3 regions of the Thiohalobacter thiocyanaticus genome follow, and region 2 is predicted to be linked to each of the others. Evidence: riboswitches for the same ligand, from Rfam matches in the RefSeq annotation. Region 2 holds a riboswitch; each other region holds the start of a gene.
What was found. Region 2 has a riboswitch for cobalamin ahead of CFK21_RS01285 (TonB-dependent receptor). Riboswitches for the same ligand answer to the same signal wherever they lie in the genome.

Region 1 (10,032 bases), 580 kb from region 2:
CTTCTCCCTGCGCCCGCTGGCCGAGCATCCGCCGGCGCAGCTGCATCGCTGGCGCGAGGCCTTCGTAAGGGAACTGATCGAACCCATCATGCTGCCGGCCGCCCGCGATCTGCTGGAACGCCACCGCAGCGCGGGTGACACCCTGGTCATCATCACCGCCACCAACCGCTTCATCACCGCGCCCATTGCCGAGCGCTTCGGGGTCGAGCACCTGCTGGCCACCGAGGTGGAACAGCACGACGGGGTCTACACCGGCCGCAGCTTCGACATCCCCTGTTTCCAGGCCGGCAAGGTCAAGCGGCTGGAGCAGTGGCTGCAGGCGAACGGCGCGGACCTGGACCGCAGCTGGTTCTACAGCGATTCGCACAATGACCTGCCGCTGCTGGAGCGGGTCACCCACCCGGTGGCGGTCGATCCCGACGATACCCTGCGCCATACCGCACTGGCCCGGGGCTGGCCGGTGATCAGTCTGCGGGAATGAGTGTGCCGTCGCGCCCGCTGTCGCTCCTGCTGCTGCTCGCGCTGCTCAGCGGACTGACTCTGCTGCTGGCCGCCGGCCTGGGCAGTGTGGAGTTGGGGCCGGCGGCCATCCTCCAGGCCCTGCTGGATCGCGGCCCCGACTGGCCCCGGACCCTGGTCTGGGAACTGCGCCTGCCGCGCGCCCTGCTGGCCTTCCAGGTCGGCGGTCTGCTGGCCCTGGCCGGGGTGCTGATGCAGGTGCTGCTGCGCAATCCGCTGGCCGACCCCTATGTACTGGGCACCTCCGGCGGCGCGGCGGTGGGTGCGCTCGGCGCCCTGCTGCTGGGCCTGTCCGGCCTGGCGGTACAGACCCTGGCCTTTGCCGGCGCCCTGCTCTCCACCCTCGTGGTATTCCAACTCGGCGGCGGCCTGCAGCGCTGGCACAGCCACCGGCTGCTGCTGACCGGCATCGTGGTCGCCGCCGGCTGGGGCGCGATCATCACCTTCCTGCTCACCATCGCCCCGGCCGAACGGGTGCACGGCCTGCTGTTCTGGCTCATGGGGGATCTGAACACCGCCGCCCCGATCCGCCTGGGCGGTCTGTGGCTGCTGCTGTTGCTCGTGGTTGCCGTCGGGCTGGGCCGCACCCTCAACCTGCTGTTGCTGGGCCAGAGTACGGCGGCCACGCTGGGTGCGGCCGTCGGCCACACCCTGGTGCTGCTGTATGTGCTGGCGGCCCTGGCCACCGCCCTGGCCGTGAGTCAGGCGGGCAGCATCGGCTTCGTCGGGCTGGTGATCCCGCACCTGATCCGGCTGCTGGGCATCCGCGACCATCGCTTCCTCATTCCCGCCGCGGCGCTGGCCGGCGGCAGTCTGCTGGTGCTGGCCGACACCCTCGGCCGTACCCTGCTCGCGCCCCAGCAGCTGCCGGTGGGCGTGGTCACCGCCTTTCTCGGCGTGCCGCTGTTCCTGTACCTGCTCACCCGCCAGGCGCGGGCCACGGAGCCGGCATGAGCCTGCTGCGCGCCGAACAGCTCGGCATCAATATCGGTCCGCGGCGCCTGGTCGCGGGCCTGGACCTGGCGGTGGAACCGGGTCAGTGCTGGGCCATCCTCGGCCCCAACGGCTCGGGCAAGACCACCCTGCTGCACTGCCTGGCGCGACTGCGCCAGCCGGAGACCGGCCGCATCCTCATCGACGAACAGCCGCTCGAATCCTTTGCGCGCAAGCCCCTGGCCCGGCGCCTGGGCCTGATGCCGCAGGACAATCACGACCCCTTTCCCCTGCAGCTGCGCGAGGCCGCCCTGCTGGGACGCTATCCGCATCTGGGCGGCTGGCAGTGGGAGGGGCGCGAGGAAGTGGCGCGGGTCGATCAGATCCTGGGGGAGCTCGAGTTGCTGGCGCTGGCCGAACGCAACATCCAGACCCTGTCCGGCGGCGAGCGCCGGCGCCTGGCCTTCGCCACCCTGCTGGTGCAGGACCCGGCCCTGCTGCTGCTGGACGAGCCGACCAACCACCTCGACCTGCGCCGCCAGCTCGATGTACTGCAGCGCGTGCGCCGGAGCCTGGACCACAGCGACAAGGCCGCCCTACTGGTGCTGCACGATGTGAATCTGGCCGCCCGTTTCTGCAATCACGTCCTGATGCTGATGCCGGACGGCACCTGCCTGCAGGGCCCGGTCGACGAGCTGCTCAATACCGGGAACCTCAGCCGGCTCTATGCCTGGCCGATGCAGTCGGTCGCAGCGGATGGTGGCCGGTTCTGGTTTCCGCAACTCTGATCAAACGGTCGGCAGCGACAAGAAGGGGGGGATGTATTCGCGTTCAATCGCAGCCAGTACGACATAATTCCGCGCAGCCCATGTTCATCCCCGTCTATCCGAACAAACGTTGCCACCAGCGGCGGCGATTGCCGGGCAGGGGCATGTCCGCTTCGAGATCCGCGGGCTTGAGCTTGGACAGGATCCAGCCGGGCTTGGGGGATTGTCGGAGAAGCCGCAGCTCACACCCAGGTTGTTGGGATCGAAGATCTTCACATAGGTGGGCTGATCGAAGGAATCGGTGTAGACAATGCCGCAGTAGTCCTCTTCATGCTCACGGCGCAGCAGTACGTCCACTTCATCGATGAAACGGGCCAACTGTTCTGCCGTGGCTGAGGTCCCGGGCGGCGTCTCACCGACGGCATAGATGTACCAGCCGCCATCGGCATCGTCGCGCAGCCGCTGCCAGAGCTCATCCAGCTGGGGCCAGCGCAGCACGCCGTAGAAGCTGCCCCGAAAGGCGGCAAGAAAGGGATTCTGTGAAACCGCGGGTGCATTCCGGCTCATGCCCGAACTCCTAACATACCGATTGGTATGCCAGTCTACCCCGGCCGACGAACAGGTCAAGCCGGCCGTGTCAACTTGACCGGCCATCGGCCGCCGCGTAAAGTTCCGGCCACTTGAAATGCCTCGGGTGCCGCGCCTTCACAGCGCGGTGAAACGGGAAGCCGGCGCGAATCCCCTGGATTCAATTCCGGCGCTGCCCCCGCAACGGTAGGCGAGTCAAGACCTGTCACAGTGCCACTGCGTACGCGTGGGAAGGCGACAGGTCAGGGAAGCATACTTCCTGCTCGCGAGCCCGGAGACCGGCCCGAGGTATCCCAGGTGGCACTGCGGAGGGTGGTGCCCGCGTGGCATCCACCTCTCCCACGCAACACCTTTCCCTTGCCATGCACTCACAATAATCATCCGCACGCGGACGGGCGTGCGTTGGGAGAAATCGATGTTCAGAAACACGCTCGCGGCCGCAATCACGGCCGCTTCCGGATTCATCTCGCCTGCCGCGCCCGCGGCCGACTCGGAAGAAATGGCCCAGGTCATCGTTACCGCAACCCGGACGGCACAGACCGCCGATCAGAGCCTGGCCTCGGTCACGGTCATCGATCGGGACGAAATCGAGCGCAGCCAGGCCAGGTCCACGGTGGAACTGCTGCGCGCGAAGGCCGGCATTCACATCAGTACCAGCGGTGGCATAGGCAAGACCGATTCCGTCTTCATCCGCGGCACCAATTCCGATCATGTGCTGGTACTGATCGACGGTGTGCGTGCCGCCTCTGCCACCCTCGGCACCTTCAACTGGGGCAATCTGCGTCCGGACCAGATCGAGCGCATCGAGGTCGTGCGCGGCCCCCGCGCCAGTCTGTACGGTTCCGATGCCGTGGGCGGCGTAATCCAGATCTTCACCCGCCGGAACGAGGGACCGACCGCGCGCATCGGCTACGGCGGCGACGATACCCGCGAGATCGAGGCCGGCATCGGCGGCGGCAAGCGCTGGCGCTACAGCCTGCAGGCCGGCGCCCTGGACACCGACGGGATCCGCACCCTCGACCAGGCCAGCGAGAAGCACGGCTACGACAACCTGCATGCTGCGCTTGGACTGGACGGTGAACTGATGCCGGGGCTGGCGATGCGTTTCAACCTGACCCATGCCCACGGCACCAATGAACTCGACCCCGCCACCGGCGACATCGATTACAGGAACCAGGCCGCCAGCCTGAAGCTGGAACACATGACGACTGCGGTATGGAGCCAGTCCCTGACCCTGGGCTATGCCCTGGATGAAACGGATTCCGCCAGCCCGACCTCGCCGGCCGTGATTCAGACCAAACGCCGCAGTGCGAGCTGGCAGAACGATCTCACGGTATTCAACGGTCTGTTCACCGCCGGTATCGACTACTGGGTGGACGAGGCAAGCAAGGACCGCAACGGCGTCATCGACGAGAACATCTACAACAGTGCCGGCTTCGTCCAGCATCAGTTCAGCGCCCTGGCGAGCGACTGGACCCTGGGCCTGCGCTACGATCACCACAGCGAGTTCGGCAACGAGACCACGGGCAATATCGCCTGGGGACACGACCTCCCGACCGGCACCCGCGTGATCGCCTCCTACGGCACGGCGTTCAAGGCCCCGACGGTCAACGGCCTGTTCTGGCCACGCAGTGTGGACAGCTTCTTCGGCACCACCTACATCATCCAGGGCAATCCGGATCTGCAACCGGAGGAATCGCAAACCGCTGAATTCGGTCTGCGCCATACCTTCGGGAAGGTCCGCACCGAAGCGAATCTTTTTCATACCGACCTGAAGAACCTGATCGAATGGAGCACCGTCCAGACCGGTACGAGCACCTTCACCTCCAGTCCGGCCAATGTGCGCGATGCCACCATCCGCGGCCTGGAGTTGATCGCCGCCGCCGACTGGGCGGGCTGGAACTTCGGCGCCGGTTACACCTACCTCGATGCGACCAACGACAGCAACGACGAACAACTCGACCGCCGGCCCGAGCATTCGCTGGACCTGACCGCGCAGCGCGACTTCGGCCGGCACGGCATCGGCATCGAGGCACTGGCCCGTTCCGAGCGCAACGACCAGAACGCCACCACCCGCCTGGCCGGCTATGGGCTGGTGAATCTGACCTACCGGTATCGCCCCGCCCCCCGGTGGCAGGTCGAAGCACGGGTGGAAAACCTGTTCGACAAGGACTATGTACTGGCCTCCAGCTTCGCCGGCGACTGGAACACGCTGGATCGCACCCTGTTCGTCTCGGTGCGCTATAACGGAGAGTGATGAAACCTCGATCCGACAATGCCTGGCACCAGCAGCCGCTGCCCTGGCTTGTCCTGGCATCGCTGGCGCTGCATGCGGGCCTGCTGGCCTGGCAGGCGCCGCTGCAGCATGAGGTGCCGGCCCTGAGCAGTCGCAGCGGCGCACTGGCCATCCAGCTGACCGCTGCGCCGTCACCCGCTCGGCGGCCGCCGGCGCCTGCCGCAATACGCAAAGCCGGGGATGCAGAATCCGCCGGGGATGCAGAATCCGCCGGCGACCCGCACCAGGCAAGTCCCCCGGACGCGTCAGCCGCAACGCAGCCGGCCGCCCCCGACCCCGACCCCGTCGCCGCGGCCGGGACCACCAGGACCGAACCCGAACGGCAGGCGTCGGTTGAACGACCGGCACCAGCGCGCGGCGGGCGCCCGACAGGCGCCGAACCGCTGCCGCCCCCGCGCGCGGCGGCGCCCGCCACCACAGCGCCGGTGCAAACGCGGGCCGAGGTTCAGGGCAGCGCCGTTCTCGAAGAGATCCGCGACGCCCTGCAGCAGCATTTCTACTATCCGCGCCTGGCCCGACTGCGCAACTGGGAAGGCGATGTCCTGCTCGGTTTCCAGGTCCGCAGCGACGGGCGCATCGATGACGTGGAAGTCCTGGAAAGCTCCGGCCGCGCCGTACTCGACCAGGCCGCGCTCAGCGCCCTGCGCTCGGTCCGGCAGGTGGCCTACAATGCCGCCCACCCGGTGGACCTGCAGCTGCCGGTCGCCTATCGATTGCACTGAAAGAGGGAACACATCATGGGTCACCGCCTGTCCAAAATCTACACCCGTACCGGCGACGACGGCTGCACCGGGCTGGGCGACGGCTCACGCGTGGACAAGGACGACGCCCGGGTCGAGGCCTTCGGCACGGTCGACGAACTCAACAGTATGCTGGGAATACTGGCGGCACAGTCACTGCCAGCGGAAGTCCGCGAGGGCATCAATGCCATTCAGCATGACCTGTTCGACCTGGGCGGCGAGCTCTGCGTACCGGAGTTGGTCGCGATCGGCGACGGGCATATCCGGCGCCTGGAGGCCTGGCTCGACACCATGAACGCCGAGCTGGGATACCTGGAGGAATTCATCCTGCCGGGCGGCGTCCCGGCCGCCGCCCACTGCCACCTGGCCCGCACCGTCTGCCGCCGGGCCGAACGCCGGCTGGTCAGCCTGGCGCGCAGCACCGCTGTGAATCCGGCCGCCCTGCAGTACCTCAACCGCCTGTCCGATCTGCTGTTCGTGCTGGCCCGCCATCTGAACCGCCTGGCGGGCGAGGCGGACGTACTGTGGCAGCGCGGAAGAAACGGATAACCCACACCGCAGGTTGCAGCTGAGCGCAGTGAAAGCCGACAGCACCCACTACTGAGACTGCCGCACCTGCTCCAGCAATTCGCACATGCGCTCCGCGCCGTCGAGGATGCGCGGGCTGTGGCGGTGAATCAGATCGGGCGGGATATGAAAGATATGCGCATTGCGCACCGCGCGCAGCCGCGGCCAGCGCTGCCAGTGATCCAGCCACTCGGGACGCGTTGCGTCCATGCCGCCGGCGACAATGGCATCCGGATCGGCGGCCAGCACCGCTTCCAGGGCCACCTGCCCGGACAGCTGGGGCAGGTCGGCGAACAGGTTGCGGCCGCCGCACAGACGGATCACGGCGCTGATGGTGTGGTCGCCGTTGACCGTCATCAACGGCCGGTGCCAGACCTCGTAGAACACCCGCACCACCGGCCGGTCACTGTAGCGTGCCCGCAACGCATCCCGCCGGGCCCGGAACTCCCGTGCCGCCTGATCGGCGCGGGCCCGTGTGCCCGCCAGCACCCCGATGCGTTCCAGCAGCAGCGCAATATCGTCCAGGCTGTGCGGCTCGGCGATGAAGACCGGGATGCCCAGTTGCCGGAACCGGGCCAGTTGGGCGGGCGGGTTGCCGCTGCCCCAGGCCAGGACAACATCCGGCTGCAGGGCAAGGACGGCCTCCAGGTCGATCCTGTTGGCATTGCCCACAGCAGGCAGACGCCGGGCCGGTGCCGGGTAATCGCTGTAGGCGACGGCGCCGACCAGGCGTTCACCGGCGCCCGCCGCATAGGCCAGTTCAGTCAGGGACGGCGCCAGGCTGACAATGCGCTGTGCCGGCGCGTCCAGGACAAGGGCCTGTCCCGACATGTCCTCGACCCGGACCCCGGCAGCAACGCACGCGGCCGGGAATGCCAGAACCAGCCACAGAGACATGACACGAACCGCTTTCATCCGAACCAGTATACCGTCCGCACACATTGCATGACATGAACACACCGACCCTCATGATCCAGGGCACCACCTCGGATGCCGGCAAGAGCGTGCTCACCGCCGGCCTGTGCCGCTGGCTGCGCCGGCGCGGCATCCGGGTCGCCCCCTTCAAGCCCCAGAACATGGCACTCAACAGTGCGGTCACCGTCGATGGCGGCGAGATCGGCCGTGCCCAGGCGGTACAGGCCCAGGCCGCCGGCGTGGAGCCGCACAGCGACATGAGCCCGGTGCTGATCAAGCCCGGCAGCGACACCACCGCGCAGATCATTCTCCAGGGGCAGGTCTACGGCAATATGGACGCGGTCGATTATCACGCCTGCAAGGCCAGCGCGCGGGCGGCCGTACTGGAATCCTATGCCCGCCTGGCGCAGCAGTATGACGCCGTGCTGGTGGAAGGCGCCGGCAGTCCGGCCGAGATCAATCTGCGCGACAACGACATCGCCAACATGGGCTTCGCCGAGGCGGTGGACTGTCCGGTGGCGCTGATCGCCGACATCGACCGCGGCGGCGTGTTCGCCCACATCCACGGCACCCTGGCGCTGCTGTCCGACAGCGAGCGTGCCCGCACCCGCGGCTTCGTCATCAACCGTTTCCGCGGCGACATGGCGCTGCTGCAGGGCGGACTGGACTGGCTGACCCGCAGCAGCGGCAAACCCGTGCTCGGTGTGCTGCCCTGGCTGCATGGCCTGCATCTGGAGGCCGAGGACGCCATCCGGGCGGAACAACAGACCGGCTCAGACCACGACCGCCTCGACGTGGTCATCCCCATCCTGCCGCACATCAGTAACCACACCGATTTCGACAGCCTGCGGCTGCATCCGCAGGTCAATGTCATCTGGGTGCAGATCGACGCCACCCCGCCGCCGGCGGACCTGGTGATCCTGCCCGGCAGCAAGCAGGTGCGCGCCGATCTGGCGCGGCTGCAGGCGCGTGGCTGGCAGCAGTATCTGCAGCGGCATCTGCGCTATGGCGGCAAATTGATCGGCATCTGCGGCGGCTTCCAGATGCTGGGCCGGAGCATCGATGACACGGACGCAGTGGAAGGCACCCCGGGGAGCAGCGCCGGCTTCGGCCTGCTCGAGCTGCACACCCGGTTGCGGCCGGACAAACAGCTGCGGCGCTGCCGGGGTCGTCTGCTGCATGATGAAGCGCCGGTCACGGGCTATGAGATCCACATGGGCGAGAGCACCGGGCCTGCCCTGCAGCGCCCGGCCCTGCGGCTGAAGGATCGCGACGAAGGCTGCGTGTCGGACGACGGCCAGATCCTCGGCACCTATCTGCACGGTCTGTTCGACCATCCGGATGCCTGCCGCAGCCTGTTGCACTGGGGCGGACTGGATGATCCCGAGCCGCTGGATTATCCCACGCTGCGCGAGGCCGGGATCGAACGCATGGCCGATGCCATTGCGGCCCATATGGACGAGGCGCAGTTGCTGCAGCTCATCGGACTGGACGCCGGCTGATGTGACGGGCGGTCATTCCCCGTACACCGTGACCGTCACCGACCGGCGATGGGCCTGGGTGCGGTGTTCCCACAGGTAGACACCCTGCCAGGTGCCGAGCACGCAGTCACCGCCGGCCACCGGCAGAGTCAGATCGGCGCCGGTGAGGACGGTGCGGACATGGGCCGGCATGTCATCCGGCCCCTCGTCGTCATGCTGGAACAGGGGATCGCCGTCCGGCGCCAGCCGGGCCATGAAGCGTTCCAGGTCGGCCCGCACCGCCGGGTCGGCGTTCTCGCACAGCATCAGCGAGGCGCTGGTGTGCTGGACGAAGACATGGCACAGGCCGCTGCGGATGCCGCTGTCGCGCACCGCATCCCGGACCGCGCGGGTCAGGTCATGGGTCCCGCGGCCGCGGGTGGACAGGCTGAGGGTGTGCTGAAATACCATGGCTTCGGATCGTCGTCGTCGCTATGCACCAATTCGGTGCGCCCGTATCAACCCCCATTATATCAATGTATACAGGCCTGCCGGCCCGTATTCATGTATAATCCGCGCTCCCTTATTCAGAGTACCCGCACCGTGATCCAGAACCTGCGCAACATCGCCATCATCGCTCACGTCGACCATGGCAAGACCACCCTTGTCGATCAACTGCTTAGCCAGTCCGGGACCTTCGGTGACCGGGGTGTGGCCCCGGAGCGGGTGATGGATTCGAACGACCTGGAGAAGGAACGCGGGATCACCATCCTGTCCAAGAACACCGCCATCCAGTGGCACGACTACCGCATCAACATCGTCGACACCCCCGGCCATGCCGACTTCGGCGGCGAGGTGGAGCGGGTGCTGTCGATGGTCGATTCGGTGCTGCTGCTGGTCGACGCGGTCGAGGGTCCGATGCCGCAGACCCGTTTCGTCACCCAGAAGGCGCTGGAGCGGGGCCTCAAACCCATTGTCGTCATCAACAAGATCGACCGCCCCGGTGCGCGCCCCGACTGGGTACTGGATCAGACCTTCGACCTGTTCGACCGCCTGGGCGCGACCGATGAACAGCTCGACTTCCCGGTGGTCTACGCCTCCGGCCTGAACGGCTATGCCAGCCTGGACCAGGGCGCGCGCGAGGGCGACATGACCCCGCTGTTCGAGACCATCGTGGAGAAGGTCGCCTGCCCCGAGGTCGATGCCGACGGCCCGTTCCAGATGCAGGTCAGTTCGCTGGACTACAA
Region 2 (10,032 bases):
CGGGCACGTGTGCGCCGGCGTCCGATGACGCCCAGCCCGGCCATTCCGCTCAGGAACAGCCATGCCGCGGCTGGCAGCGGGACCGGCGAGGTCGCGACGCCGGCATTGATCGTGCCGATGGCATCGAGGTCGAAGCCGGCGCTCTGGACGGTGGGATAGGGGTCGTACACCGGGCGCGGGCCGCCTGCAGCGGCCGGCGTGTCGTCCATGAAGCTACCGTCTCCGACGATGTCGACCAGCCGCACATACTGGATGTTGTTCAGATCCAGCATGCTGGCCGCCACCAGATCGCCCAGATCGAACGGCGTGCCGTAGCCCTGGCGGTACTTGCCGGCATAACCGTGGATATTGGTGGGATCGACCGCGCCGAAGCCGCCGACCGGCGACGCGGTCAGGGAGTAGCCGCTGAACCGGCTGAAGTTGATTCCGTCGGAGGACACCTCCACCGTGGCCAATTCCAGGAAGGTGTCACTGAAGCTGTTCTCGAACACGGCAAAGTCGGCGCCGGGGCCGTCGACGATGGGGGCGTCGAAGGTCAGGGTGATCGATCCGCCTCGTCCCAGCGAGACGATGTCGTAGGAATCTCCCACCGCCTTGCCCAGGGCCTTCTGCGGCGTCTGCCATTGCGCATCGACATTGCTGCCCGGCAGGTAGTCCTGCCACCCGCTGGCCCAGCCGGCAAAGATCGGATCGTTCATATGTATGGCGGTGCTGCCGCTCTGACCGGCGGCGGGCGCGAAGGGACCCGCAACCGCCACACCGGGCAGGCAGGCGGATAACATAACGGGAAGCAGTTTTTTCATTTCCTTCTCCTTTTTGCTTGTCGTTCAGTTGAGGGTGACTGCCAGCCCGGCATGGAAATTCCGCTCGGGCATGGGGTAGTAGTTCTCGCTGTAACCGACTGTGCTGTAGACCTCGTCGAACAGGTTGTTCGCGCCGGCAAACAGCCGAACCGCCCGATGCTCCCAACTCAGCTTCAGATCGGCGACCTGGTAGGCATCGAGCTTTGCATACAGGTCATTGTTCAGGTCGTTGCCATCGAAACGCGAGCCGGTGTAGCTGGAACTCAGCACCACTGAGACCTCCGGCACCGGCACCCATTCCAGCCCGACATTGGCCTGCAGCTGCGGGACATGCGGGATGGCGTTGCCGCTGTCCTCGAAACGCGCATCGGTATAGGACAGATTGCCCCAGAGATAGAGATCGGGAAGCGTGCGCAATTTCAGTTCCAGTTCGGCGCCGGTGCGCAGCGTGGTGTCCTGGTAGTTGCGATTGACCCGCGCGCCGGTGGACGGCTCCTCGCCGTAATAGATCTCGTCGTCGATGGCAATGTGAAACACCGACACCGCCGCCTCCAGCCAGCGCCGGCGATAGCGCAGGCCGGCCTCCGCCTGCCAGCCGGACTGGGGCGCGAGCTCGGGGGCGGACAGGGCCAGTTCGTCGATGTTGGGATTGCGGAAGCTGCGGGCATAGTTGAGATAGGCGGCAAGGCTGTCGGTGGGCAGCCAGCTCAGGCCGATCTCGCCGGCGTTATTGTGCCAGGTGGTGGTTTCATCCAGCGTGTTCTGCCACTGCGCACCCGCCGGAATGAAAAAGGGAAAGGTGCCGGTATAGAGCTGTACCAGCCTTTCATCCAGCCGCTCGACCCGGAAGCGATCGAGGCGATAGCCGGCACTGAGCAGCCAGGCATCGGCCGGCGCGGCGTCGATAATGATGTGGGCGGCCGCCTCCTCAATGTCTCCGGCGGTGCGCTTACTCTGGTCCGGTACATCGGTGCCGTTCTCGCGCCGGACATAGTCGCTGAAAAAGCCGGTCGCGCCCCAGGCGATGTCCAGCGGCAGCCCGGCCGCTGTGACGGCGACGGTATGCTCGAGGCCGACATGCTGTGAGCGTTCGGAAATCTCGCCCTGCTGATCCTCGATGCTGAGTAGCGGGGTGTAGCCCAGCACATAGGGGTTGTCCCGGTCGCGCACATTGGCGTGCAGGGTGAGGCGCCCGTAGCGGTTCAGGTCGGCGCCCAGCCGTGCCTGATAGCGATGATCGGTGGTTTCGCTGAAGTCGTTCGGCGAGTTGGAGCCTTCGCGGCCCTCCCGTGTCTGGAACGCCGTCTGGCTCACCGGCCCGGGAAAACCGAACCGGTCGTCGTGGTAGCTCGCGCGCAGATCAAGCTCCAGCGCCGGCAGTGGATACAGATTCAGCCGCAGCGCGGCATCGCGTTCGCGGCTGGCGCTGTTGACCCGGTGGCCGTCGCTGTCGGCATGCGCCAGGCTCAGGCGTGCGCGGGCATGGCGTCCGCCCACACTGATATCCGCCGTGGTCGCGTCACTGTCAAATGAACCCCGGGTATATTCAGCATGACCCTGCACTCCGGCCTGCGGCTGGCCGGTGATGATATTGACCACACCGCCGACCGCACCGTCGCCATAGCGCACCCCGTTGGCGCCGCGCAGGATTTCGATACGCTCGATCTGCGACAGCGGAATGCTCGACAGATCCGCACCCGACAGATCGGGCGCATTCAGACGGAAGCCGTCAACCTGGAAAATGACATTGCTGACACTGGTCTCGCCCATGCCGCGGATGTCGATATTGGAATACTTGTTGCCGCCGAAAAAGCTGCGCAGATTGACATTGGCCTCGCGCGACAGCAGTTCGGCCAGATCGGTGGTGGTGGCATTGTCAAGGTCGCGCGCCGTGATGACCGAAACGCTGCGCGGCGTGGCCAGTACAGGTGTATCCGGGGAGGCCGCAGTGACCACGATATCGTCCAGTTCGAACGGCTCGTCCGCGCTGACGGACAGCACCGTCAGGCCGAGACAGAACGCACCGAGTCGGGCCAGGACCGATGCATCATGGACGCTGCATAGTAGTGGAATTATCGACCGCCCGGCATGCCGGGGTCGTCCGGGATTACACATTTGGCCCTCCGCCAGTACACGCATACACGCGCCGCGGAGGACAAATCGGGAGAAAGGCGAAACGCCAGTGCGATTGGCGGGTAGCCTGCCCCTGGCGATACCCTCCGTAGCGCCGAGTGCCGCCGCCTCCGTCATGCGGATGCAGCGTAGTAGGCAGGCCGGTCTCCGGACTTATGGGTAGAGCCGTACGGCTCGACGCTTCGCCTTCCCATGCTTGCGCACAGTGGCCTGGATGAAGCGCCTTGACCCAATTACCGTTGCGGGGGCAGTGCCGGTTTCTCACCGGCTTCCCGTTTCACTGGCAACACTGAACAGCTTGCCAGCACCTGTCTACGGTGTGCACACCTTAGTCATGAATCTGCATGAAGTCAAATCGGGATGGCGTAAAGGACGGGGCAACGCGCATGCACACGCCGCGGTTGCGGCGGCACCGATGGCTGTCCACCCCGGCGCGGCCGGGGGGCTGTCAGGCGGCCTGTCGTTCGCCTGCGGTGCAGCGACGTTCGTTGCAGCGACGCTCGGCATGCGGCCAGGTCTTGCTGCGCCAGTTCAGCGCGCGGCGTTCGTTGTTGGCAATGCGCTTGCAGAACTCGCGCAACTCCAGCGGCTGACCGTTGAGCTTGATCTTGTTGCTGCGCCCCAGCAACCGGTTGGCCGCGGCCGGGGTGCGCACCTGCAGCACAGCATAGCGCTGCACTCCGCCGTGACGGCCGGGCTTGCGGATAATGCGCAGGCGGTGAGCATCCTCATGCCCCAGGCGCAGAGCATCGGCGAGCCGCGCCGTGGTGGCCGACTGGGGCAGATTACCGATGAATAGCATCATGGCTTTCTCCTGAAACCAGGGCCTGTGTTGTTCTTCGACATCCCTGGTAGAGAAAGATTCCTGTCGGGGCTCTGCGGCAGGGCCCATGCTGCCGCCCGCGGGCCTGATGTTGGCCAGGCATCACATTGATCGCCTTCCCGGTTTGATTGTAGGGCCTTTTTCCCGTCCCCGCCAGTCAGTCGCTGCCCGCCAGGTGGCGATCCTTGAGCCGGGCATAATGCCGCGCAGAGTATTCCAGAAACAGGGTTTCCTGTTCGGTCAGCTCCCGCACCGCTTTGGCCGGTCGGCCTACCCACAGCCAGCCCCCGTCCAGCACCTTGCCGGGTGGAACCAGGCTGCCTGCCCCCAGCATGGCCCCGGTCTGGACACGCGCCCCGTCCATGATCATGGAACCCATTCCAATCAGACAGTTATCTTCGATTGTACAGCCGTGCAGCACCACCATGTGGCCCACTGTGACGGCGTGACCGATCTCCAGTGGATGCCCGCCGGGCGCGAACTCGCTGTCGTGGGTGACATGAAGAACAGAGCCATCTTGAATATTGGTGCTGGCCCCTATTTTAATGTGATGAATATCGCCGCGGGCCACCACGTTGGGCCAGAGCGAACTGTCCGCCCCGATCTCCACCTGACCGATGACCAGCGCGGTGGGATCGACGTAGGCGGAGCCATCGATGACAGGGGTGTGGGTCTCGAATGTGCGGATGGGCATGGGTGGGGCAATCCTTCGTAGGCTGTGCTGGCAGACAGTCTATGCAAGCAGGGGGAGTAATGCGACACCCGGCCATCCCGGGGTACTTCGATGCCGGTGCGGTTGCATTGGAGTAGAATGCCGCCTCCATGCTGGAACTGAAGAATCTCGCCCTGCAGCGCGGCGACCGGATGCTGCTGCAGGATGTCTCGCTGCGCGTTCATCCCGGCCAGAAGGTCGGGATCACCGGCGCCAATGGCTGCGGCAAGACCAGTCTGTTCAATCTCATCCAGGGCGTGCTGCCGCCCGACGGCGGCGAACTCACACTGCCGCCCGACTGGGTGATCGCCGGTGTGGCGCAGGAAATGCCGTCCACCGATGCCAGCGCCATCGAGCATGTCCTGCAGGGCGACGCCCGCTGGTGGGAACTTCACCAGGCCATCGCCGCTGCCGAACGCGACCCTATTCCGGACCGGCTGCCCGCCCTGCATGCCGAGTTCGAGGCCATCGACGGCTACCGCGCCCGCCATCGCGCCGCCCGCCTGCTGCACGGCCTCGGCTTTGCCGATGCCAGTCATGATCGGCCGGTCACCGAGTTTTCCGGCGGCTGGCGCATGCGCCTGAATCTGGCCCGCGCGTTGATGAGCCCCTCCGATCTGCTGCTGCTGGACGAGCCGACCAACCACCTGGATCTGGATGCGGTCATGTGGCTGGAGGACTGGCTGCGCGCCTATCCCGGTACCCTGCTGCTGATCTCGCACGACCGCGACTTTCTCGATGCCATCGTCGATACCGTGGCTCACTTCGAACGGGGTTCGATCACCCTCTACAGCGGCAACTACAGCAGCTTCGAGCGCCAGCATGCCGAACAACTGGCGCAGCAGCAGAGCGCCTTTGAACGCCAGCAGCGCGAGGTCGCCCACATCGAGCGTTTCGTCGCGCGCTTCCGTGCCAAGGCCAGCAAGGCACGCCAGGCCCAGAGCCGCCTGAAAACGCTGGAGCGCATGCAGCTGATCGCCCCGGCGCATGTGGACTCGCCCTTCCGTTTCCGTTTTCCGGCGCCACGCAAGCTGCCCAACCCGCTGCTGCAGCTGAAGGACTGCAGCATCGGCTATGACCGCCGGCCACTGCTGGAACAGGTGAAACTGTCGCTCACCCCGGAGGCACGCATCGGCCTGCTCGGCCCGAACGGTGCCGGCAAATCCACCCTGATCAAGTGCCTGGTCGGTGAACTGCCGGTGCTTGCCGGGGAGGCGCTGCCGGCCAGGGACCTGGCGGTCGGTTATTTCGCTCAGCACCAGCTGGAGCAGCTGCGGCCTGACCGTTCCCCGCTGCAGCACCTGCAGGCACTCGATCCCCGGGCGCGGGAGCAGGAGCTGCGCGACTTCCTCGGCGGCTTCGGCTTTCACGGCGACCAGGCGCTGGCTGAGGTCGCCCCCTTCTCCGGCGGGGAGAAGGCACGCCTGGCACTGGCCTTGATCGTTTATCAGCGACCCAACCTTCTGTTACTGGATGAACCCACCAATCACCTGGATCTGGAAATGCGCCTGGCACTGGAACTGGCGCTGCAGGAATACACCGGCGGCCTGGTGGTGGTCTCGCACGACCGTCACCTGCTGCGCAGCATCGCCGACGAGTTGTGGCTGATCGACAGCGGCCGGCTATCCCGCTTCGACGGCGATCTGGAAGACTACCGGCGCTGGCTGCTGCAGCGCGAGGCGGGTACTGCAGAGGAAAAACCGGCGCAGGCGGGCAGCACCAGGCCCGCGGATCGCAAGCAGCAGCGCCGCGACCAGGCCGAGCAGCGGCGCCAGCTCGCCCCGCTGCGCAAGGAGCTCAAATCCCTGGAAACCCGGCTGGAACGACTGACCGACCGGCAACAGGAACTGGAACACCGCCTGGCAGACAGCACGCTGTACCAGGAGAACGCCAAACCCGAACTGCAACAGGTCCTGCAGGACAAGGCCGAGATCGACCGGGAACTGGAGACGGTGGAGACGCGCTGGCTGGAACTGTCCGAGCAGCTCGAGGCAGAACAATTGTAGGGTGCGGCTGGGCTTTTGCGTTTCACTCGACCCGCGCAACCTCGCTTGCACCTCGTTTGATCCGACCTACACTCGGGTCATGAACGACGAAACGACAGAGCGGAAGGAAAAGCGCCGCAGCCTCAGCATGCACGATGGCATCGCGCCCTGGTGCGACTGCTGCAGCTGCGAGGCCGAGCCCTACTGGCAGGCGGTGGCCGAGGAACTGGGCATCGACCTGGGCAGTGACTACGCGGATACGGACAATCACGACACGTAGGTCGGGTAAGCGCAGCGTAACCCGACGGGGGCGCGGCCCGAGTCGGATTACGCCCTGCGGGCTAATCCGACCTACTACGCTGCGAAGATGCGGTAGACACCCACACGTAGGCCGGGATAAGCACAGCGTTCCCGGCGATGCCGCCGGTGACCGTGTCCATCGCCGGAAACGGGGCACACGGCCCTTATTCCGGCCTACGCACCACCAGCGCGGCCTTGCCCAGCAGCAGCGCCGGAAAGGCGCCGTGCATCACCAGATCGAAGATATCGATCGGCCGGCTCAACTGCCCCTGAAACAGCATTCGCAGTTTCTCGACCAGGTGCGGCTCGGGCACGAAGGGCGCCAGACCGAGGGTGAGAGTGCCGATGATCAGGACAGCCCAGGGCAGGCGCTGCAGCCACTGCATCATGTTCACATCCCGTTCTTGAATTTGTCCGTGTCGGTTGCGCCGCTGGCGCGCACCTGACGCAGCGCCAGCGCGTATTCGCGCAGGATGCCCAGGCTCCACTCGAAGCGTTCGCGGAAGTATTGATCGGCATCCGGGTTGTTGTCGTCCGGGTTGTCGTTGAGCACGCTCTCCACATTGCGCACGATCACCTGCTCAGGAATGTAGCAGATGCGGTTGTTCTTGTAGCTGCTCATGCGCAGTTCGGCCACCGGATAGGCGCCGCCGTCGGCACTGGACACGGTGACGATCAGCGCCGGCTTGTGCCCGACCTCGAAGCGGCTGCACATGAGAAAGAAATTCTTCAGCCCGGCCGGGACCTGGCCATGCCACTCGGGCGAGACCACCACGAAACCATCGCTCGCGGACAGTTCGGCGCGGATGGGATTGAGGTGCGCCTCCCAGGCCGGATCCTTGTCCCAGATGCCCTGGTCCCACAGGGGCAGCGGATTGCCCGAGAGGCTGATCAAGGCGGTCTCCTCGCACAGCTGTTTTTCCTGAAGTGTGCGTTCAACATATCCGGCCACCTTCAGGCTCTGGGCCTCTTCCCGGTGGCTGCCACTGATGATGGTGAGCTTCATGTCTTCCCCTGTCCTCTGTTGTCCGCGCCAGTGTATCAAGGCTGGATACCATTCTGTAAATCCCTGAATGGAAATGGGTATTTGTCCGCGCCCGTGATCCGGCTCAAGGCCCCGGCCACAGCGGACGACACAGTTTCACGGGCCGGTTCGTGTCCGACCACCAGACAGAGAAGGATACACAGATGCAGTTTACCGAGGTGAACGCGGAGGATTTCACCCGCATCACCCTGGAGCGCCTGCCGCACCAGGAGATCGAGACCGCGCTGATTGCCATCGGCGGCAACGGGGTCGAGGGTACGCAGTTCAAGACCCGGGTGCTGAAGGCGGCCGGCTGGAAATACGAACGCCTGACCACCTATGCCGCCCATCCCGAGACCGCGGCCGAGGCCTTCAACCGGGTGCGCGGCATCCTGCAGCAGACCCAGGAGCCGGAGCAGATTCTGCAACAGCTGGCCTAGTCCATGGAACGGGATGAGGGACGCTGAGCCTCTCTATATTGCTGATACTTTCGTCATTGCGAGGCGCGTAGCGCCGTGGCAATCTCCAACCCAAAAATACTGCCTTACGAGATTGCCACGCTGCGCTCGCAATGACGTAATCGTCCTCACCCCTGCAGCACCCGCTGCGCCAGCGGCCGGTACTGCAGGGCGTAGAACATCTCCAGATAGCGGCGGGTCTCGTCACGCTCCAGATTGGTGACGAACTTCCAGAAGCCGTAGATGCGCGACAGGGTCATCATGCGCTCGGCATACAACCGCCAGGTGTAGCAGGCCTCCACCCGGTTGATTCCGCCCTCGGAGATGCCCTCCCAGTAACCGGCATCCTTCCCGCAACGGCGGAAGAACTGCAGCAACCGCTCGGCGGCGGCGTCGCCGTGGTTGGGATCGATATGAAAGCCGGACTCGCCGTCGATGATGATCTCCAGCGGACCACCGTAGCGGGTGGCGAAGGTGGGCAGGCCCGAGCTCATGGCCTCGATCACAGTCAGACCGAAGGCCTCGAACAGCGCCGGCTGCACGAATACGCCACGCCGGTCGGCGATCACCCGGTACAACTCGCCGGCCATGGGCTTGTTCAGGTGTGACCCGAGCCAGCGCACCTGGCCGTCCAGCCCGTATTCGTCCATCAGCTGGTGCATACGCGCGATCTGGGCCTGCTCCTCGCGGTCATTGGATCTGGCCGCATCGACGTGACCGGCCACCACCAGCAGGTTGGCGGTCTCGCGCAGCGGCGCGCATTCGGCGTACCACTGCACCAGGCCGGTAATGTTCTTGATGTGATCCAGCCGCGCCATGCTGAAGATCAGAGGCTTGTCGGGATCGCTGAACTCGCCGCGGGCGTTTTCTCCAGGCCCGCCGCAGATCAACTCTTCCAACGACGCCTGCAGATCATGCTTTCGCCGCTCACTTTTGTGATAGGGAAAGTAGGTGTCGACATCGGCCCCGGGCGACACGATATTGAACTTGGGATCGAACACGTTGATGCCGTTCACCACCCGGTACAGATCGGGCATGGTGAAGTTGCCGTAGCTCTCGTATTGGCCCACGCTCTTGCCGTCGCCGGCGATCTCCTGGTAGGTGGAGGTGATGATGAAGTCGGCCGAGTTCATGGCGATCAGATCGGCGGTGAACTGAGCGGCGAAGTGATATTCGGATTCGTTGTCATGCCAGTACAGATCGGAGTACAGGTACTTGGCCTTCTCCAGCGCGTGGGCGATGTTGCACTGAGTCACGTGCAGGCGTTGGGAGAGCAGGGTGGCGACCAGGTTGCCGTCGGAGTAGTTGCCGATGATCAGATCGGGACGCGAACCCAGTTCGGCCAGCAGTTCGCGTTCGGCGTCCTGGGCGAAGGTCTCCAGATAGGGCCAGACCTCGAAGCGCGAGATCCAGTGGGCAATGACCTCGCCCTGGGGATTGCGGAAGGGCACACGCAGGATATAGGCGTTCTGAGTGCCGACAATATGTTCCTTGCGTTCGTCGCAGGTCGTACCCTGGGCCTCGGGGATCAGCCGGCTGATGACCAGGATCTGCGGCTCGATGTCCAGACCCTGTTCCTGCAGGCGCTGGCGCATCTCGTGCTCCAGCGCCCGCACCTGATCCAGGATGTAGACCACCTGGCCGCCGGTATCCGGCTTGCCCAGCACGTTGGCCTGACCGAAGAAACCGTGCGGGGACAGGATCACCAGGCTGAAGATCATGGGGATCAGGCCCAGGAAACGCTCCAGGTTCTGCGGCTCCGGCGCCTCCAGGATGTCGGAAAGCAGGTGCAGG
Region 3 (10,032 bases), 910 kb from region 2:
CGTCCCACAGGCCGTGCGCCTTGAGATCGCGCACCAGGTAGGTGTTGATGACGGTGAACTCGCCCGAGAGGTTGGATTTCACGAACAGGTTCTGATAGGTCGGCTCGATCGACTGCCCCACGCCGCAGATGTTGGAGATGGTCGCCGTCGGGGCGATGGCCATGGTATTGGAGTTGCGCATGCCCACGCGACGGACGCGTTCGCGCAGGCTGTCCCAGTCCAGCGTGTACTCGCGGTCCACATCCAGATAGCCGTCGCGTCCCTCCTCCAGCAGGGCGAGGGAGTCGATGGGCAGTATGCCCCGGCTCCACAGCGAGCCGTCGAAGCTCGGGTAGCGGCCGCGCTCTTCGGCCAGGTCGGTCGAGGCCTTGATGGCATGAAAGGACACCGCTTCCATGGAGCGGTCGGCAAACTCCACCGCCTCCATCGAGGCATAGGGGATGTCGAGCTGATACAGGGCATCCTGAAACCCCATCAGGCCGAGCCCGACCGGGCGGTGGCGCAGATTGGCGCGTCGCGCCTGCGGGACCGAGTAGTAGTTGTAGTCGATGACGTTGTCGAGCATGCGCATGGCGGTGCCGATGGTGCGTTCGAGCTTGTCCGGATCCAGGCCGTCGGCGCCGACGTGGCGCGCGAGGTTGATGGAGCCGAGATTGCATACCGCGATCTCGTCATCCGAGGTGTTCAGTGTGATCTCGGTGCACAGGTTGGAGGAATGCACGACGCCGACATGCTGCTGCGGCGAGCGCAGGTTGCAGGGGTCCTTGAAGGTCATCCACGGATGACCGGTCTCGAACAGCATGGACAGCATCTTGCGCCACAATTCCACAGCTTGGACCCGGCGCGAGACACGGATCTCGCCGCGCGCGGCCTTCGCTTCGTATTCCGTGTAGCGCTGTTCGAATTCCCGGCCGGTGAGATCGTGCAGATCGGTCACCTCGTCGGGTGAGAAAAGCGTCCACTCGGCCGCCTCGGCCACCCGTTTCATGAACAGGTCGGGGATCCAGTTGGCGGTATTCATGTCATGGGTGCGGCGGCGCTCGTCGCCGGTGTTCTTGCGCAGTTCCAGGAAATCCTCGATGTCGATGTGCCAGGTCTCCAGATAGGCGCATACGGCCCCCTTGCGCTTGCCGCCCTGGTTGACCGCCACCGCGGTGTCGTTGGCGACTTTCAGGAATGGCACCACGCCCTGGCTCTTGCCGTTGGTGCCCTTGATGTGGGCATCCATGCCGCGCACCCGCGTCCAGTCGTTGCCCAGACCGCCGGCGAACTTGGACAGCAGTGCATTGTCGCGGATGCCGGAATAGATACCGTCGAGGTTGTCGGGAAGGGTGGTGAGATAGCAGGAGGAGAGCTGCGGGCGCAGGGTGCCGGAGTTGAACAGGGTCGGGGTGCTGCTCATGAAGTCGAAGCTGGAAAGCAGATCATAGAACTCGATCGCCCGCGCCTCGCGCTCGATCTCGTTGCTGGCCAGGCCCATGGCCACACGCATGAAAAACGCCTGCGGCAGTTCGAAGCGGGTCTTGTCATGGTGTATGAAGTAGCGGTCATAGAGGGTCTGCAGACCCAGATATGTGAACTGCAGATCGCGCTCGGGCTTGAGCGCGGCGCCGAGCCGATCCAGGTCGAAGCGGGTCAGTTCGCTGTCGAGCAGTTCCAGTTCCGCCCCGCGGTGGATGCAGGCCTTGAAGTAGTCGGGATAGCGCGTGGCCATTTCCGCCTGGGTGACCCGGGCGCTGCCGCCGCCTACAAAGCCCAGTGCCTCACGCCGCAGGTTGTCGAGCAGCAGGCGGGCGGCGACGTGGCTGTAGTCGGCTTCGCGATCGATCATCATGCGCCCGGCCATGACCAGTGCCTGGCCGACATCCCGCTCATGCATGCCGTCGAAGAGGTTGCGCCGGGCTTCCTGCAACACCGCGGCCGCGTCCACGTCCGTGAGCCCGGCGGTCGCCTCCTCGATCAGGGTTTCGATGTGGGCCAGGTCGAGCGGCCGGGTGCTGCCGTCATCGAGCGTAACCGTGAGTACGGCCTCGTCCTCGGCCGGCCGGCCCGCGCTCGCTGCGCGCCCGGCGGCGCGTCTTTCGGCCTGCTGATGGCGGTACAGGACATAGGCACGGGCGGTCTTGTGCTCGCTGGCGCGCATCAGCGCCAGTTCGACCTGATCCTGGATGTCCTCGATGTGGACGGTGCCGCTGCCCGGCACGCGTCCGAACAGCGCGTCGATGACCTGGTCGGTCAGTTGCTCGACGGTCTCGTGGACCCGGCTGGAGGCCGCGGCGGTGCCGCCTTCCACGGCCAGGAAGGCCTTGGTCATGGCAATGGCGATCTTGCTGCGGTCGAAGGCGGTGACCTTGCCATTGCGGCGGATGACGCGGTAGCCGGTTGGCGTCGGCGGTTCCGGTTCCGGCCGCCGGGCGGCCGCCGGCGTCGGCGATTCGGTTGCGGTGGTGGTTGTCAGCATGCTCTCCCCCTCTCTGCGTGGTGGCAGTGTGTCGATGACAGCGGGAGACGCGCGGGCGAGGCTGGCGGGCCGGGATCGGGAAATCTGGCGGCTCTGCCACCCTGAGGCCTTGGCGCGAGACCCGGGTGCATGGATTCGTGTGGAATCCACTCCGGCAGGTATTCGGGCTCGGGGGCTCGAACGGCGGTTGCCGTTCACCTGTGCCACGGCTTCCCATCCCGAAGGACAGTGCCTGTGCGTGCTGCACCTGTGGCGTCGTTCCCCCATACCGCTGCGCGACAGCCCCGGATTCTCACCGGGTTCCCTGTTGCCGCAACCACAATATCTAGTGGTCGCACCGGAGGTGAAGCCCAATATAGGAGATAATCGGGCGGGGTTCAAGCGGGTGGCGATCTATCTTTCGGCCGCCGTCGCCAGGGCGATGAAGTCTGCCAGCCAGGGTAGTTCGGCCTCGGTGGTCCGCACGGCCGCGTACATGCGCCCGCCCATGCCTTGCGGGCCCAGCGGCCGGGCCGCCAGGCGATCGGCTTCCAGAGCCGGGCGCAGGACCCAGTCGGGCAGCGCAGCCAGGCCGCGGCGGCTGGCCACCAACTGCAACAGGACGGCGGTCAGTTCGCATTGGCGGACCTGCGCCGGCGTCACACCGGCCGGATCGAGGAAGTGGGTGAAGATATCCAGCCGCTGCTGCGGGACGGGGTAGGTGATGAGTGCCTGGTCGGCCAGGTCCTGCGGGCGGATCCAGTCGCGTTCAACCAGCGGATGGTCGGTCGGCATGGCCAGGAGGGCGCGATAGTCGAACAACGGCTGGAACTCCAGCCTCGGCCGCTCGATGGGGTCGGAGGTGATGACCAGGTCGATGTCGCCATCGATCAGTGCGGGCAGGGCATCGAAGTGGTCCGGCGTGCGGATGTCGATCTCGACTTCCGGCCAGCGCTGGCGGAAGTCCTCCAGCAGTGGCAGCAGCCAGTCGAAGCAGGCATGGCATTCGATGGTGACATAGAGGCGGCCGACTCGGCCGGCAGCGATTCCCAGCAGACTGTGTTCGACCTGCTCCAGCGCCGGCAGGACTTCCTGCGCGAGCGCGAGCACACGTTCGCCGGCCGGAGTGAGGCGGATCGGCCGACTGCCGCGATGGAGCAGCGTCACCCCGTAGTGATCCTCCAGGGTGCGAAGCTGGTGAGACAGTGCCGACTGGGTCAGATGCACTCGCTCCGCCGCCTGCGCCAGGCTGCCGCTGGCCGCGAGGGCGGCGAGGGTGCGGAGGTGCCGGATCTCGATCGTCATGAATAAAATTCAATTAAATAATGAAAATATTGAGATTGATTCATTTAAGTGTCGGGCACCATACTCCGCGGCCTCATTCAGAACAAGAGGCAGAAGACACCATGACCACGACGCATAATCTCGGTTTTCCCCGTATCGGCCATCGGCGCGAACTGAAATTCGCCACCGAACAGTACTGGCGCGGCGAGATCGATCGCGACACTCTGCTCAGGACCGGGCGCGAACTGCGCGAGCGGCACTGGAAGCTCCAGCAGGCGGCCGGTCTGGACCTCATTCCCGTGGGCGACTTCTCGCTCTATGACCAGGTCCTGGACCATGCCGTGATGTTCGGCGTCGTGCCGCGCCGCTTCGGGCATGCGGGCGGTCCGGTCGATCTGGATACGATGTTTCGCATGGCCCGGGGCCGCGCCCCGACCGGCACACCGGCCGCGGCCTGCGAAATGACCAAGTGGTTCGACACCAACTATCACTACCTGGTCCCGGAATTCGAGACCGATACGCGTTTCGCCCTGTCCTCGGAGCACCTGTTCGAACAGGTCGAGGAGGCCGGGGCATTGGGCATCCCCGTCAAGCCGGTGCTGCTGGGGCCCCTGAGTTTTCTGTGGCTGGGGAAGTCGCGGGACACCCGCGCGGCGCCCCTGGCGCTGCTCGAGCAGTTGCTGCCCGTCTACGGTGAGGTGCTGGAGCGGCTGGCCGGGCTCGGCGCCGACTGGGTGCAGATCGACGAGCCGATCCTGACCCTGGACCTGCCCGCCGCCTGGCACAAGGCCTTCGAATCGACCTATCATCGATTGCAGAGCGCTCCGGTGAAGCTGCTGCTCACCACCTATTTCGGTGCATTGCAGGACAACCTGTGTCTGGCTGCCAACCTGCCCGTCGCCGGCCTGCACATCGACGCCGTGCGCGCCCCGGAACAGGTCGCTGCCGTGGCCGACTGGCTGGCGCCGCACAAGGTGCTCTCCGTGGGCAGCGTCGACGGCCGCAACATCTGGCGCACCGATCTCAGCGCCGCGCTCGATCGCCTCGAGCCGCTGCGGGAGGCATTGGGCGAGCGTCTGTGGATCGCGCCTTCATGCTCGCTGCTGCACGTGCCGGTGGACCTGGGGCAGGAAGACAGGCTGGATGCCGAACTGCGGTCCTGGCTGGCCTTCGCCACGCAGAAGGTCGAGGAGGTCAGCGCGCTCAAACAGGCCCTGGACCGTGGTCGCGAGGCCGCCGTGGCCGCCCTGCAGGCCAGCGATGCGGCGGTCCACTCCCGGGCGCGGTCGCAGCGACTGCACCGGCCCGAGGTGCGCGAGCGGATGGCGCGCGTCGACGCTCGCATGTCTCAGCGCCAGCACCCCTACAGCGAACGCGCCAGGGTGCAGCATCAGCGACTTAACCTGCCGGCCTTTCCGACCACGACCATTGGTTCCTTCCCGCAAACGGACGAGATCCGCGCCGCACGGCGCGATTTCAAGGCCGGGCGTATCACCGCGCAGGCCTACGACGACAAGATGCGCGAGCAGATCGCCTATGCGGTCAGACAGCAGGAGGACTATGGCCTGGATGTCCTGGTGCATGGCGAGGCCGAGCGCAACGACATGGTCGAGTACTTCGGTGAGCAACTCGAAGGCTATGCCTTCACCCGCTATGGCTGGGTGCAGTCCTATGGCTCACGCTGCGTGAAGCCGCCGATCCTGTTCGGCGACGTGGTGCGCCCTCACCCCATGACCGTGGAGTGGGCGCGCTACGCCCAGGCGCTGACCGACAAGCCCATGAAGGGGATGCTGACCGGGCCGGTGACCATGTTGCAATGGGCCTTCGTGCGTGATGATCAGCCGCGCGAGGAGACCTGCCTGCAGGTCGCACTGGCGCTGCGTGACGAGGTCACCGATCTCGAAGCCGCGGGCATCGGCGTCATCCAGATCGACGAGCCGGCTCTGCGCGAAGGTCTGCCGCTGCGCCGCGATGACTGGACGGGCTACCTGGCCTGGGCGGCCCGCTGCTTCCGCATCGCCGCCAGCGGCGTGCGGGACGAAACCCAGATCCATACCCATATGTGCTATTCGGAGTTCAACGACATCATCGAGGCCATCGCGGATCTGGATGCTGACGTGATCACCATCGAGACGGCGCGCTCCGATATGGAACTGCTGGATGCCTTCCACGACTTCGATTACCCGAACGAGATCGGCCCCGGGGTCTACGATATCCATTCTCCGAACCGTCCGGAGGTGACGCAGATGGTCGAGTTGATGCGCAAGGCGGCGCAGCGCATCCCCGCCGCACGTCTGTGGGTGAACCCCGACTGTGGGCTCAAGACGCGCGGCTGGCCCGAGGTGGAGGATTCGCTGCGCAACATGGTCACGGCCGCCAGGCAACTCAGGCGGATGCAGGGACAGGATATCCGGACGACCGGGTCCTGATCGGGTGCATGCCGGCGTTGCTGCGGTCAGTGCCGGGAGCGGCAGTTGCCATCAGTTCAGGTGGCTCCTGCTGCATCTCGGCAGAGCTGTACCTTGTGGCGCTCCAGCCAGGCCTTCAGCACGGCCATGTGACGGGTGGGGCGGCTGCCGTCCTGCTGCCCGCTCTTTCTACTAACAATAACGATTATCATTTAGATTATTTTTATTGTATAGTCTGCTGGGAATGTCATAGGCAACACCTGATACCAGCGCCATGTCATGGACTTACGAACAGCATCTGGCGGACTTCTACCGTCAGCATCACAGTTGGCTGCAGCAGCTGTTGCGTCGGCGAGCAGGCTGCTCCGAGACCGCGGCTGACCTGGCGCAGGATACCTTCCTGCGGCTGCTCAGCCGCGACGAGGACCTGAGCCGGATCGATTCGCCGCGGGCCTATCTGACCCGCATCGCCCAGGGGCTGCTGGCCAACCACTGGCGCCGGCGTGACATCGAACAGGCCTATCTCGACGCCCTGAGCCGGCAGCCGGAAGCGCTCGCGCCCTCGCCGGAGGTGCATCACCTCATTGTGGAGACCCTGTATCGCCTGGATGCCGCCCTGCGGGACCTGCCGGAGCAGGTCCGCCAGGCCTTTCTGTTGTCCCGGCTGGAGGGCGTGCGCTATGCCGACATCGCCGCCGAGTTCGGGGTCAGTGAGCGTATGGTCAAGAAGTACATAGCCCGGGCCATGCTGCAATGCCTGCAGGCGGATCTGGATCTGGCGGCATGACACAACGCCATGCAGGCAGCAGCGTGGACCCGATGGACGCCCTGGAGCAGGCCGCCGAATGGTTTGCCTGTCTGCAGGGCGAGGAAGTCAGCGCCACTGAACGCGAGCGCTGGCGGCAGTGGCTGCAGGCGAGTGCGGCGCATCGCCAGGCCTGGGCGCGGGTGGAGCGCATCGACCACCAGTTCCGCAGCCTGCCCGCGCAGCCGGCGCGTCAGGCGCTGCAAGCGGCCGGTCGCAGTCGGCGCCGCTTCCTCAAGGGGGTGGTCGGGCTGGGCCTGGTGGCACCGGTGGGCTGGCTGGCCTGGCGGCAGATGGCGCCGACGGCGGGACTGACCCGGCTGCACACCGCCACCGGCGAGATCCGCGAAATCGAACTCCCCGATGGCAGCCGGCTCTGGCTCAACACCGACACGGCCGTGCATCTGGATTACACCCCGGCGCTACGCCGGCTGGAACTGCTGGCCGGCGAGGTCCATCTCGCGACCGCCGCCGATCCGCGGCCGCTGCGCATCGACACACCGTACGGCCCAGCGTCGCCCCTGGGCACCCGCTTCAGCGTGCGGCTGGAGGAACACCGGGCCCGGGTCGCGGTGAGCGCCGGACGGGTCGCGGTCACACCCCGGCAGGGCGCCGGGACCAGTGAGATCGCGGCCGGCCGGGTGCGGACCTTCACCCGCCGGCAGGTGTCGGCGAGCACGCCGCTGACATCGCAGGACGCGGCCTGGCCCCGCGGCATGCTGGTGGCGGATAACCTGGCGCTGGGCGCGTTTCTCGCCGAACTGGAGCGCTATCGGGTGGGCGTGATCCGCTGCGATGCCGGGGTTGCCGACCTGAAACTGGTCGGCGCCTATCCACTGGAGGATACCGACCGCGTTCTCGCGGCCCTGGAGGCCAGCCTGCCGGTCCGGGTGACGCGCATCACCCCCTGGTGGGTCAGCGTACAGGCGCGCTGAGACAGTTCAATGCGCGTGCAATGCCTACTCAAGAAAAAATCACGATCCGGTTCGGATGGCGCTTGCTCAGCTGTCATTGCGAGCGAAGCGTGGCAATCTCATACCGCAAAATCAGCCGGTCAGAGATTGCCGCGTCACTTCGTTCCTCGCAATGACCTTAAGCATGTGTCATTGCGATGCGGTTCCCCTTTTTCCGGCTCGCGGGGCAGAGAGGAAAACCACCCTCTCAGAACGCAATTCGAATCAAGGAGTCCCGCATGCAAACGCTCAACCGCCGCAGCCGCCCGCTGGCCCTGGCCGTCAGCCTTGCCCTGATCCCGCTGTCCCCGGCCGTCCTGGCCGCGTCGCCCGACGCAGCCGGTGCCCAGTATCAGGCCACCCAGCGCTACGCTATCCCGGCCGGCCCGCTGGGCACGGCACTGAGCCGCTTCGCCGCCGAGGCCGGGCTGCTGCTGTCCAGCGATGCCAGCCTGACCGCCGGCAAGCGCAGCCCCGGGCTGCACGGTGAATACAGCCGTGAGCAGGCCCTGCGCCAGCTGCTGGCCGGCAGCGGCCTGGAGTTCCGCTTTACCGATGCCGATACGGTGATGCTGCAGCCGGCATCCGGCGCGGGCGCGATGCAACTGTCCACCATTGCGGTGACCGCCACCCGCGGCAACAGTGTCAAGGGGGAGACGCCGCAGAAGATCACCGTCATCGGCCGCGAGCAGATCGAGGAGCAGTTGCAGCACAGCACCAATCGCGGCCAGATCCTCAGCAACCTGATCCCCGGCTATACCCCGGGGCGGCAGAAGCTGACCAATTCCGGCGAGACCTTCCGCGGCCGCGATGCCCTGATCCTGATCGACGGCGTGCCCCAGTCCAATCCGCTGCGCGACAGCGCCCGCGACGGCTACACCATCGATCTCAGCATGGTCGAGCGCATCGAGGTGATCCACGGTGCCAGCGCCGAGCATGGCCTGGGCGCGACCGGCGGCATCATCAACTATGTGACCAAGCGGGCCGAGGCCGGTGAGCTCAACCAGCACGCCGCCGTACGCATGACCGCCGACAACGAGTTCCACTCCGAGGGCCTGGGCTACAAGCTGGACTACCAGGTCAGCGGCCTGCGCGGCGACTGGGACTATCTGGCCGCGGCCTCGGTGCAGGAGCGCGGCATCTTCTACGACGGCGAGGACCGCACCGTCGGCATCGACGAGATCTCGGGCGAGATCCAGGACTCCACCAGCTTTGATCTGTTCGGCAAGGTCGGCTACTGGCTGGACGACAACCAGAATCTGGAATTCTCCCTCAACCGCTTCGAACTGGAGAGCAATCACGACTATATCGCCGTGGCCGGCGACCGCACCCGGGGCATCCCCACCACCTCGCGCGAGGCCACCCCGCCGAACGACGCCCCCTTCAACGAGGCAACCACGGCAAACCTTTCCTACAAGCACCTAGACTGGCGCGACAACCAGCTCAAGGCGCAGCTCTACTATCAGCGCTTTCGCGCCCAGTTCGGCACCCACCCGACGGCCTTCCCCTACACGGATGCCATGGGCAACAGCCAACTCGACCAGACCCGCACCGAGTCGGACAAGCTGGGCGGCAAGTTCACCCTGACCCGCGCCGGCCTGTTCGATGACCGTCTCAAGCTCACCACCGGCATCGACCTGCTCCAGGACACCACCAAACAGGTGCTGGCGCAGACCGGGCGCACCTATGTGCCCGAATCGGTCCTGCACAACGCCGCCGCCTTCGTGCAGGGCAATATCCGGGTCATGGACGGGTTGTCACTGCACACGGGAGCCCGCTACGAATACGCGAAACTCGATGTCGACGATTACAGCACCATCGACCGCAGCAACGTCACCCAGGACCTGGTCCAGGTCGATGGCGGCAGTCCCGACTTCAAGGAGCCGCTGTACAACCTCGGCGTGGTGTATCAGGCGACGGACAGGATCCAGCTGTTCGCCAATTATTCCGAAGGCTTCGGCATCCCGGATGTCGGCCGGGCGCTGCGCGGCATCAGCACGCCGGGTCAGGACGTGGATACCCTGGTGAAGCTGCAGCCGATCGTGACCGACAACCGCGAGATCGGCACCCGTCTGAGCGGCGAGCGCTTCGATCTGGAGATCAGCTACTACGAATCGGACTCCGATTTCGGCGAGCGCCTGA

Region 1: linked by a shared signal. The riboswitch ahead of CFK21_RS13550 (TonB-dependent receptor domain-containing protein) and the one ahead of CFK21_RS01285 (TonB-dependent receptor) in region 2 are both predicted to bind cobalamin.
Region 3: linked by a shared signal. The riboswitch ahead of CFK21_RS05575 (ribonucleoside-diphosphate reductase subunit alpha) and the one ahead of CFK21_RS01285 (TonB-dependent receptor) in region 2 are both predicted to bind cobalamin.

The regions. Positions count from the first base shown of each region.
Region 1 covers NZ_AP018052.1:2,919,574-2,929,605, forward strand. Annotated here, with positions in the region: gene CFK21_RS13530 (HAD family hydrolase) at 1-481, shown strand, start outside; gene CFK21_RS13535 (FecCD family ABC transporter permease) at 478-1,473, shown strand; gene CFK21_RS13540 (ABC transporter ATP-binding protein) at 1,470-2,240, shown strand; partial or broken gene CFK21_RS13545 (hypothetical protein) at 2,335-2,786, opposite strand; cobalamin riboswitch at 2,895-3,108, shown strand; gene CFK21_RS13550 (TonB-dependent receptor domain-containing protein) at 3,223-5,064, shown strand; gene CFK21_RS13555 (energy transducer TonB) at 5,064-5,825, shown strand; gene CFK21_RS13560 (cob(I)yrinic acid a,c-diamide adenosyltransferase) at 5,841-6,392, shown strand; gene CFK21_RS13565 (cobalamin-binding protein) at 6,441-7,307, opposite strand; gene CFK21_RS13570 (cobyric acid synthase) at 7,361-8,827, shown strand; gene CFK21_RS13575 (secondary thiamine-phosphate synthase enzyme YjbQ) at 8,840-9,256, opposite strand; gene typA (translational GTPase TypA) at 9,389-10,032, shown strand, end outside.
Region 2 covers NZ_AP018052.1:271,130-281,161, reverse strand. Annotated here, with positions in the region: gene CFK21_RS01290 (VPLPA-CTERM sorting domain-containing protein) at 1-803, opposite strand, end outside; gene CFK21_RS01285 (TonB-dependent receptor) at 828-2,804, opposite strand; cobalamin riboswitch at 3,058-3,263, opposite strand; gene CFK21_RS01280 (RNA recognition motif domain-containing protein) at 3,385-3,741, opposite strand; gene CFK21_RS01275 (gamma carbonic anhydrase family protein) at 3,917-4,453, opposite strand; gene CFK21_RS01270 (ATP-binding cassette domain-containing protein) at 4,582-6,477, shown strand; gene CFK21_RS15445 (hypothetical protein) at 6,557-6,736, shown strand; gene CFK21_RS01260 (RND transporter) at 6,921-7,145, opposite strand; gene CFK21_RS01255 (NADPH-dependent FMN reductase) at 7,148-7,762, opposite strand; gene CFK21_RS01250 (hypothetical protein) at 7,945-8,220, shown strand; gene CFK21_RS01245 (sucrose synthase) at 8,367-10,032, opposite strand, start outside.
Region 3 covers NZ_AP018052.1:1,177,907-1,187,938, forward strand. Annotated here, with positions in the region: gene CFK21_RS05575 (ribonucleoside-diphosphate reductase subunit alpha) at 1-2,458, opposite strand, end outside; cobalamin riboswitch at 2,598-2,818, opposite strand; gene CFK21_RS05580 (LysR family transcriptional regulator) at 2,855-3,745, opposite strand; gene metE (5-methyltetrahydropteroyltriglutamate--homocysteine S-methyltransferase) at 3,847-6,153, shown strand; gene CFK21_RS05590 (sigma-70 family RNA polymerase sigma factor) at 6,407-6,919, shown strand; gene CFK21_RS05595 (FecR domain-containing protein) at 6,916-7,872, shown strand; gene CFK21_RS05600 (TonB-dependent receptor domain-containing protein) at 8,130-10,032, shown strand, end outside.